One region of the Oceanobacillus iheyensis HTE831 genome, then DNA from elsewhere that is predicted to be linked to it. Evidence: a T-box and tRNA genes for the amino acid it is inferred to sense, from the RefSeq annotation. Region 1 holds a T-box; the other holds one or more tRNA genes.

The links. The T-box of region 1 lies ahead of leuS (leucine--tRNA ligase). A T-box ahead of a tRNA ligase gene usually reads a tRNA of that ligase, here a tRNA-Leu.
Region 2: it has a tRNA-Leu gene. The T-box ahead of leuS (leucine--tRNA ligase) is inferred to sense a tRNA for this amino acid. The anticodon was not compared.

What each region holds. Positions count from the first base shown of each region.
Region 1 is NC_004193.1:2,357,787-2,362,000, reverse strand. It holds gene OB_RS11890 (DUF2332 domain-containing protein) at 1-628, shown strand, start outside; gene OB_RS11885 (DnaJ family domain-containing protein) at 647-985, shown strand; gene OB_RS11880 (hypothetical protein) at 1,069-1,470, shown strand; gene OB_RS11875 (tRNA (mnm(5)s(2)U34)-methyltransferase) at 1,536-2,093, opposite strand; T-box leader at 2,263-2,485, shown strand; gene leuS (leucine--tRNA ligase) at 2,565-4,214, shown strand, end outside.
Region 2 is NC_004193.1:661,323-665,536, reverse strand. It holds gene OB_RS03450 (TetR/AcrR family transcriptional regulator) at 1-582, opposite strand, end outside; gene OB_RS03445 (HXXEE domain-containing protein) at 814-1,401, shown strand; gene OB_RS03440 (HXXEE domain-containing protein) at 1,412-2,056, shown strand; tRNA gene OB_RS03435 (tRNA-Leu) at 2,338-2,421, opposite strand; tRNA gene OB_RS03430 (tRNA-Lys) at 2,426-2,501, opposite strand; tRNA gene OB_RS03425 (tRNA-Gln) at 2,881-2,955, opposite strand; tRNA gene OB_RS03420 (tRNA-Asp) at 2,961-3,037, opposite strand; tRNA gene OB_RS03415 (tRNA-Glu) at 3,061-3,132, opposite strand; tRNA gene OB_RS03410 (tRNA-Ser) at 3,152-3,242, opposite strand; tRNA gene OB_RS03405 (tRNA-Asn) at 3,248-3,322, opposite strand; gene OB_RS03400 (SprT family protein) at 3,513-3,965, opposite strand.

The DNA.
Region 1 (4,214 bases):
TAGGCAGATGTCTTTAATCGAAATCGGTACTAGTGCTGGATTACAACTTTTATGTGATCTGTATGCATATACTTATAATAGTAATAAAAGTAAATTTGGAAATATTGATTCTGATTTAACAATAAGTTCTTTTGTGAGAAAAGGAGATTTACCTTCTTTTACATCAAAAGAATTACCTATCAAGGATAGGTTAGGTATAGATTTACATGTTTTGAATTTAATGGACGATGATGATGTGAGATGGTTGAAATCATTAGTTTGGCCAGAGGATTTGCATAGAATAGAAGTGTTGGATAAAGCTATTGGTCAATTTAATAAGGCAAATGAGCAAATCAGGCTAATAGAAGCGGATGCCTTAAGTTGTCTAGAAGAACTAGCTATAGAATGTGATAAAGAATCTATACTTTGTATCTTTCATACACATGTTGCAAATCAACTTACTAAAGAACAACGTGAAACCTTATTAGATCGTGTTTCTGAAATTGGGAAAAAACGAGATGTATTTCATATTTATAATAATATTTGGGATGGACAGTTACATGTAGAAAGTTATATCAACGGTAACAGGAATGAAGAATTTAAAATGCATACACATCCTCATGGGGAATGGTTCGATTGGCCAATTTGAAAAAAGGAGTTAAAACGAATGGATAGGAAATATAATGATATAATTGGCGATATTTTAAAGGATTCCGGCGAAATGAATAGAAAAGATTTAAACGGAATGGGAAAACCTTTACCGAAGGATTATGTGAAACGAGATGTACTTCAAAACTTCCAGAAAATCGCAAAAGATGCTGGTTATCTTCCTTATTGGTTAAAGCTTCAAAAAGAGATTGCCATACAACTTCAAGCGGTCAATAATGAAAAAGAATTAAAAAAAATTAATAAGCGTATTAAAGAGTATAATAGGGTTTGTCCTCCTTCAATGCAACGTCCAACCATAGAGTATGAGGAGTTAGAAAAAGCAAAAACGAATTGGTAGTGCAAATTTCCTCTTTCTTGAATTTTATTTTATGATACAATAAAAAAGTTGAAATTCAAGATATAGAAGTGGAGCGATATTGGATGATGATCCAATTGATTATTGGCATACTATTTTTTATTGGTTTATATATATTAACAATCGATGAAGCCAGATGGGTAAAGATAGTCTCATTTGTCTACTACATCATATTATCTATCATTTTTATAGTGGGGTATAATCAGCGTTTAGCATTTATTGAGCAAAGTGAAACAATTGTTAAAGTTGTAGAAAATCCATTATATAGTTGGGTAACTACGTTTGGGTATTTATACTCGATCCCCTTTATGTTGATTTCATTTTATATATTATTGCGTATAGTATTACAAATCAAAAATAAAATGAAAAAAGCGTTAATTTCTGGTTTGTTTCTGTTTATTGTTTTTACCGTGGGTCATTTTATGAACCTATTGTTTATATTACTATTTTATGGGACAACAAGTTGAGTCAAATGATAATTGAAACGAGTAGAAGATCCACTTGAAAAGTGTTCATCTTTTCAAGTGATATCTCATCTTTTTTGGATAGCTAAAATAAAGGGTGGGTAATTTTTTTGATTTACAAAACCATATTGTAAGACGTTGTACAGTTTTTGATCTAAATTAGCCACATGCTTTAATACTGCCTCTTTTTCACTAGTACCTCCATCATGACCGTAATATACGACAATTACAATGATTCCATCTTTCTTCAACTTTGTTAATATTTTTTGAATAGCTTCTATTGTTGAGTCTGGTTTCGTTATAATTGATTTATCGCTTCGTGGTAAGTATCCTAAATTGAAAATAGCTCCTCCAATAACATCGTGTTGTACATAATCCTCGATTAGCGCGTGACTTCCGTGTATTAATGTAACATTGTTGTTATGATACTTTTCCAGTGCTTGTTTTGTGTTTTGAATAGCTTGTTGTTGTATGTCAAATGCATAAACATGACCACTTTTTCCAACTACTCGACTTAAGAATAACGTATCATTACCATTACCGCATGTTGCATCAATAACAACTTCACCTTCACTTATTGATTCCTCTAATAAATAATGGGCGAAATGTAATATCCCTTTTAACATTAGCAGATTTTCCTCCATTTGCTTTTGTGATATTTACATTTTAGCATGTCTAATATTAATAAATAAATAGAAGTAAGTTTCCAATTTGAGAAATATGTATATACTATGATTATATTTCGATGGTTTCTTGACATCGAAAAGTATTTTCATTATAATTCCATTAAATCAATTAACGACTATGATAAGGACTAGTAGTGTGTAACTCATCAAAAAAAGAGAGACAGTGGTTGGTGAAAACTGTTGATGATGTACATATGAACTCACCTTGGATGTTGCTGTAGTGAACTTAAGTAACTATTGCCGTTTCATCAACGTTATCGATGTCAAGTGAGTGTCTTCATAGACGCTAATTTGGGTGGTACCGCGGGAAATAAAAGCTTCTCGTCCCTGTTTATGAGGGATGAGTGGCTTTTTTTAGTTTACTCAAAAAATTAAAGTGTAAGCAGTTTTACTATGAAAGGAAGGGTTGACATGAGTTTTCAGCATCGTCAAATAGAAAAGAAATGGCAAGATTATTGGGAAGACAATAAAACTTTTAAAACAGATACGTTCTCTAATAAGGAAAAGTTCTATGCATTAGATATGTTTCCTTATCCATCAGGGCAGGGATTACACGTAGGGCATCCAGAGGGATATACCGCTACAGATATTTTAGCCCGTATGAAACGTATGCAAGGATATGAAGTAATGCACCCAATGGGTTGGGATGCGTTTGGTCTTCCTGCTGAGCAATATGCAATTGATACTGGTAATAGCCCTGCAGAATTTACAAATCAAAATATTAATACGTTTAAACGTCAGATTAAAGAATTAGGTTTCTCTTATGATTGGGATAGAGAAATAAATACAACTGATCCAAATTACTATAAATGGACACAATGGATCTTTAAAAAATTATATGAAAATGACCTAGCATATATGGATGAAGTCGCGGTGAACTGGTGTCCGGCTTTAGGCACAGTGCTTGCGAATGAAGAAGTAATTGATGGTAAAAGCGAAAGAGGCGGACATCCTGTAATCCGTAAGCCAATGAAACAATGGATGTTAAAAATTACGGCATACGCTGACCGTTTGTTAGAAGATTTAAATGAATTAGATTGGCCAGATAGCCTAAAAGAAATGCAACGAAATTGGATTGGACGCTCAGAAGGTGCGGAAGTTACTTTCTCTATAAAAGGAAACGAAGGGACGTTTACTGTATTTACTACACGTCCGGATACATTATTTGGAGCAACATATGCTGTTGTCGCTCCGGAACATCCTTTAGTAAAAGAAATAACAACGTTGAGTCAAAAAGAAGCAGTTCAAAACTATTTAGATGAAATACAGACCAAATCAGATTTGGAAAGAACAGATTTAGCTAAAGATAAGACTGGTGTATTTACGGGAGCGTATGCAATTAATCCGGTTAATGGAGAAGAAATGCCAATCTGGGTTGCGGATTATGTATTAATGAGCTATGGAACGGGAGCAATTATGGCTGTTCCTGCGCATGATGAACGTGATTATGAATTTGCAAATACATTTGGCTTACCTATTAAAGAAGTAGTCGCTGGTGGGAATATAGATGATGAGGCTTATACTGGTGATGGTGAACATGTTAATTCTGAATTCTTGAATGGGTTGGGTAAGGAAGAAGCAATAACGAAAATGATTGATTGGCTAGAAGCTAATGGTAGTGGGGAGAAAAAAATAACTTATCGTCTACGTGACTGGTTATTTGCTCGTCAACGCTATTGGGGAGAACCAATTCCAATTATTCATTGGGAAGACGGTACAATGACAGCTGTACCTGATGAGGATTTACCATTGACACTTCCTCAAGTTGCTGAAATAAAACCTTCAGGTACGGGAGAATCGCCATTAGCAAATAATACTGATTGGGTAAATGTAGTTGACCCAGAGACTGGATTGAAAGGACGTCGTGAAACCAATACAATGCCACAGTGGGCCGGTAGTTGTTGGTATTTCTTACGTTATATTGATCCAAATAATACAGAGCGATTGGCAGATCCAAAGGCATTAGAAGAATGGCTACCTATCGATATATATATAGGTGGAGCAGAACATGCGGTTCTCCATCTGTTATATGCTCGTTTCTGGCATAAATTCTTATTTGAT
Region 2 (4,214 bases), 1.7 Mb from region 1:
AATTGTAATTGTGGATAGAACTTGCGCCATATGTTCTGGGGATTCTTTTCTTCCACTTTCAATCCATTCTTGAATAACACCCAAATGAGCTGAAGCAATATATGAGACAATATATTTCCCAGGAACTATTGTCTTATCTTCATCAATAATATTGTTGTAATTATTATTAAATATAGAACCCCAAATAAATTCTTTTAATCTTGAATGAAAAGACAGATCACCTTTTGGACTTAGAACTGCTTGTATGAAGTTACTGTTATCATTTATGTATTGAAAAATAATAACTGCTAGTTGAAAAGGTATTTTAGTTGTTCCTGAATGACTAAAATCGTCTATAATTTTAGGGAGGTTTTTTTTAATAAGGCTAGCCATTTCCTCTATTACTTCTTCTTGGCTTTTGATCATTAAGTCATGCTTATCTTCATAATGAACGTAAAAAGTTCCTCGATTTATCTCTGCTTTGTTTGTAATTTCTTTCACAGTAACAGCATCAAATCCTTTATCACGAATCAATTCAACAAAAGCAGTTCGAATTGCTTTCTGAGTCCTTATAATCCTTAAATCTGTATAGTTTTCTTTCATGATACCCTCCCGAAAAAATTAATGAACATAATCCTAAATATGTCTGTTAACCAACATATATCTATTTCTGTCTATTGTATAAAAGTCATTAGCAGAAGACAATATAATTAAACAACATGTTGTTTAATATAGTAATTTCCAACTCATAAAAGAAGGTGAGTATTGATGAATTTTTTAAGAAATCATTGATATAATATCGGGCTAGTATTTTTTATTCTAATTGCTTTTTACATGATTTTCTTCGGTGTTCACACGCTATCCCATATAGAGATTATACTTGTAGCATCTTTTATGGCATTGCTCATTCATCAGTATGAAGAATACGCACTCCCTGGAGGTGCTCCCGTTATAATAAACCGTGCATTGTACGGTGAAACTAAAGATTATGACCGATTCCCAGGAAACAAACAAAGTAGTCTAGTGGTTAATATGTTGGGCTGGTTAGTGTATATCATCCCTATATTCTTTCCACAATTCATATGGTTAGGTCTAGGTTCCATGTTTTTTGGTTTCTTTCAATTTTTAGGTCATGGTATACAAATGAATTTAAAAACAAAAAGTTTTTACAATCCTGGACTTTTAGCTGTTGTTTTACTCCATGTACCAATTGGTATATATTATATGATCTATGTACATTCACAAGGATTAGTAACCGGAATGGACTACTTGTACGGTATTATAGCTTTTGTAATTTCAGTCTTAGTAAGCATCGGACCCGTGAAATTATTGCAAGACAGAAAATCACCATATCCTTTAACTAATGAAGAAATGAATCGTTTTAATATTGTTGAGAAATTAAATAAAAGAGGCGTTAAATAGGAGGTAGATTATGAAGTTTTTGCTAAGGCACTTTTATAATATCAGCGCATTTATAGGGATCGCTATTATCATAGGTACAATTATTTTTTGGTCGGATTTAAGCGTGCTACAAAGGCTCGCTTTATTAAACTTAGCCGTTTTAAATTTTCATTTTTATGAGGAGTTTGGTTTTCCTGGTGGGTTTCCTATGTTCGCTAATACTATGTTTGCTTACAAAGATAGCCCTAGACCTGAAAGATTCCCTCTTAATCAAATGTCAGCATTCCTGACTAATTGGGGAACAGCTGTAGTTTTATATGTGCCACCAATTTTCTTTCCAGATACAATTTGGTTTGGTTTAGCTCCTATACTATTTGGTGGATTTGCCCAACTCATTGTCCATGGCATCGTAAATAATAAAATGCTAAAAAGTTACTATAACGCTGGATTGTTATCAGTTCTTTTAGGACATTTACCAATAGCAATTGTATATATAATTTACATTCAGACTCATAATATGGCTTCCATTTGGGATTATATTATAGGAATTGTTATTATGGTTGTTTGGTATGTTGTAGGCATTCGCATAATTATAAATAAATCACTAGAAGATATGAATTCTCCTTACCCTTTCGCACCAGAAGAAATGGTTCGTTTTAAAAATAATAAGATATAAATTTAGTTTGATGGATTTGAACAGGTTTTCTGGTTCAAATCCATCATTTTTTATTTAAATGATATATTGTACAACTAACCTGCTCTTTAATGGAGTAGAATCTAACGTTTAATCATTGAATGAACACTATCTTTTAATTTAACTTTCACTGACCAATCTAGACTGGTATGCTGAAGTTAATAAACTGGATATTTAGAGAGTATCAGATACTCCTTATTAGTTTTCAACACAAAAATACCAACAGGCTCTCGCCCATTGGTATTACTGGTTTCATATGAAGATGCGGTCAGTGGGATTTGAACCCACACGGGCTATACGCCCACTAGGCCCTCAACCTAGCGCGTCTGCCATTCCGCCACGACCGCAAAATGGTGAGCCATGAAGGATTCGAACCTTCGACCCTCTGATTAAAAGTCAGATGCTCTACCGACTGAGCTAATGGCTCCGATTAAAAATACATGTAAAACAGAAATTATTTAATATACATGTGGTGATTCGTCATGTTGCATGATATTTCAATGAGGCTGCATTCCTCACAAGCCTGCACATATTCGACCTAAGTAATGACCCCTGTATCTTCAAGTTTATTCAAGAAGTATATGCTTCGGGGTTACTCGATGCTAACTCGGCAGAAGTTTCGCTCAAAAAAATGTTCGTCATGTTGCATGACATTTCAATGAGGCTGCATTCCTCACAAGCCTGCACATAGTAGTTATTCAACGATGTTAGCGGCTTGCTCTACCGACTGAGCTAATGGCTCTTAGATAAAAAACAATAAAAAAATACTATTACTGCTAATAGTATTGTACCTTCAAAATAAAAAATGGCTGGGCCACTAGGATTCGAACCTAGGGTACACGGGATCAAAACCCGATGCCTTACCGCTTGGCTATGGCCCAACTTATGGCGGTCCGGACGGGACTCGAACCCGCGACCTCCTGCGTGACAGGCAGGCATTCTAACCAACTGAACTACCGGACCAATGTTTATTTTATTTAGAAGGATGACCCGTACGGGATTCGAACCCGTGTTACCGCCGTGAAAGGGCGGTGTCTTAACCGCTTGACCAACGGGCCATTATTTAAGTAAAAGTAATGGCGGAGAAGGAGGGATTTGAACCCTCGCGCCGCGTAAACGGCCTACACCCTTAGCAGGGGCGCCTCTTCAGCCACTTGAGTACTTCTCCTTTAATGGCTCCACAGGTAGGATTCGAACCTACGACCGATCGGTTAACAGCCGATTGCTCTACCACTGAGCTACTGTGGAATAATAACTATGTATTGCTTCATTGAATAATTACGGCAACGAAAAATATCATACTACATATTTCATTGATTGTCAACAAGTTAATACATATTTTTTTAAATCATCTGTTGTGTTGCTTGTCTCACTAACTGTCAGCTTTATTAATTTAACACGGATAGATATTTATAGTCAATACTTCTGTTGAAAAAAATTAAATTTCCTTTAAACTGCCTCTGCATTTGCCACACCTATACTTTCTCATATTAACCTTTCTTACTCTTTTATACACAAAACCACATTGAATACATTGATATTTATAACGATATTCTCTCTGTTGTGAAGGTAGTGGCGAACAATGCCTTGGAGATCCTGTAGCTTTTAAGAGCTCTTTAAAATCACGATCTCCATGTTTATATCCTTTCCCTTCTATATGAAGGTGATAATGACATAACTCATGTTTTATTATTCCATAAAACTCTTCTTTATTACTCTCTAATACATATTTCGGATTTAGTTCAATTACCCTTTTACTCGGCAGGTATCTTCCACCAGTAGTTCTTAAACGAGTATTGAAATACACCTTGTCTATAAAATGTTTATTAAAATACGTTAAGGATAGCTTATCGACTAATTCGAACAATTCTATATCACTAGGAAGTTTCATTTAAAATTTCACCCTACCTTACCAATAACTATATTTCTAGTTTAATATATATTAGTATCATTTCCTATTATATGAAGCAAAAAAACACACCTATCTAGTTCTATTTTATGTAATAAAAATGCTTCAATTCAAAGATTACGAATACGAACAATCAATAGTTAATTGTTTATCCTCTATACAAATCATTCCTATATTCATTTGTTATTTAAAATAATTGTAATTAAATATTGATTTTTATCTGGAGTATAT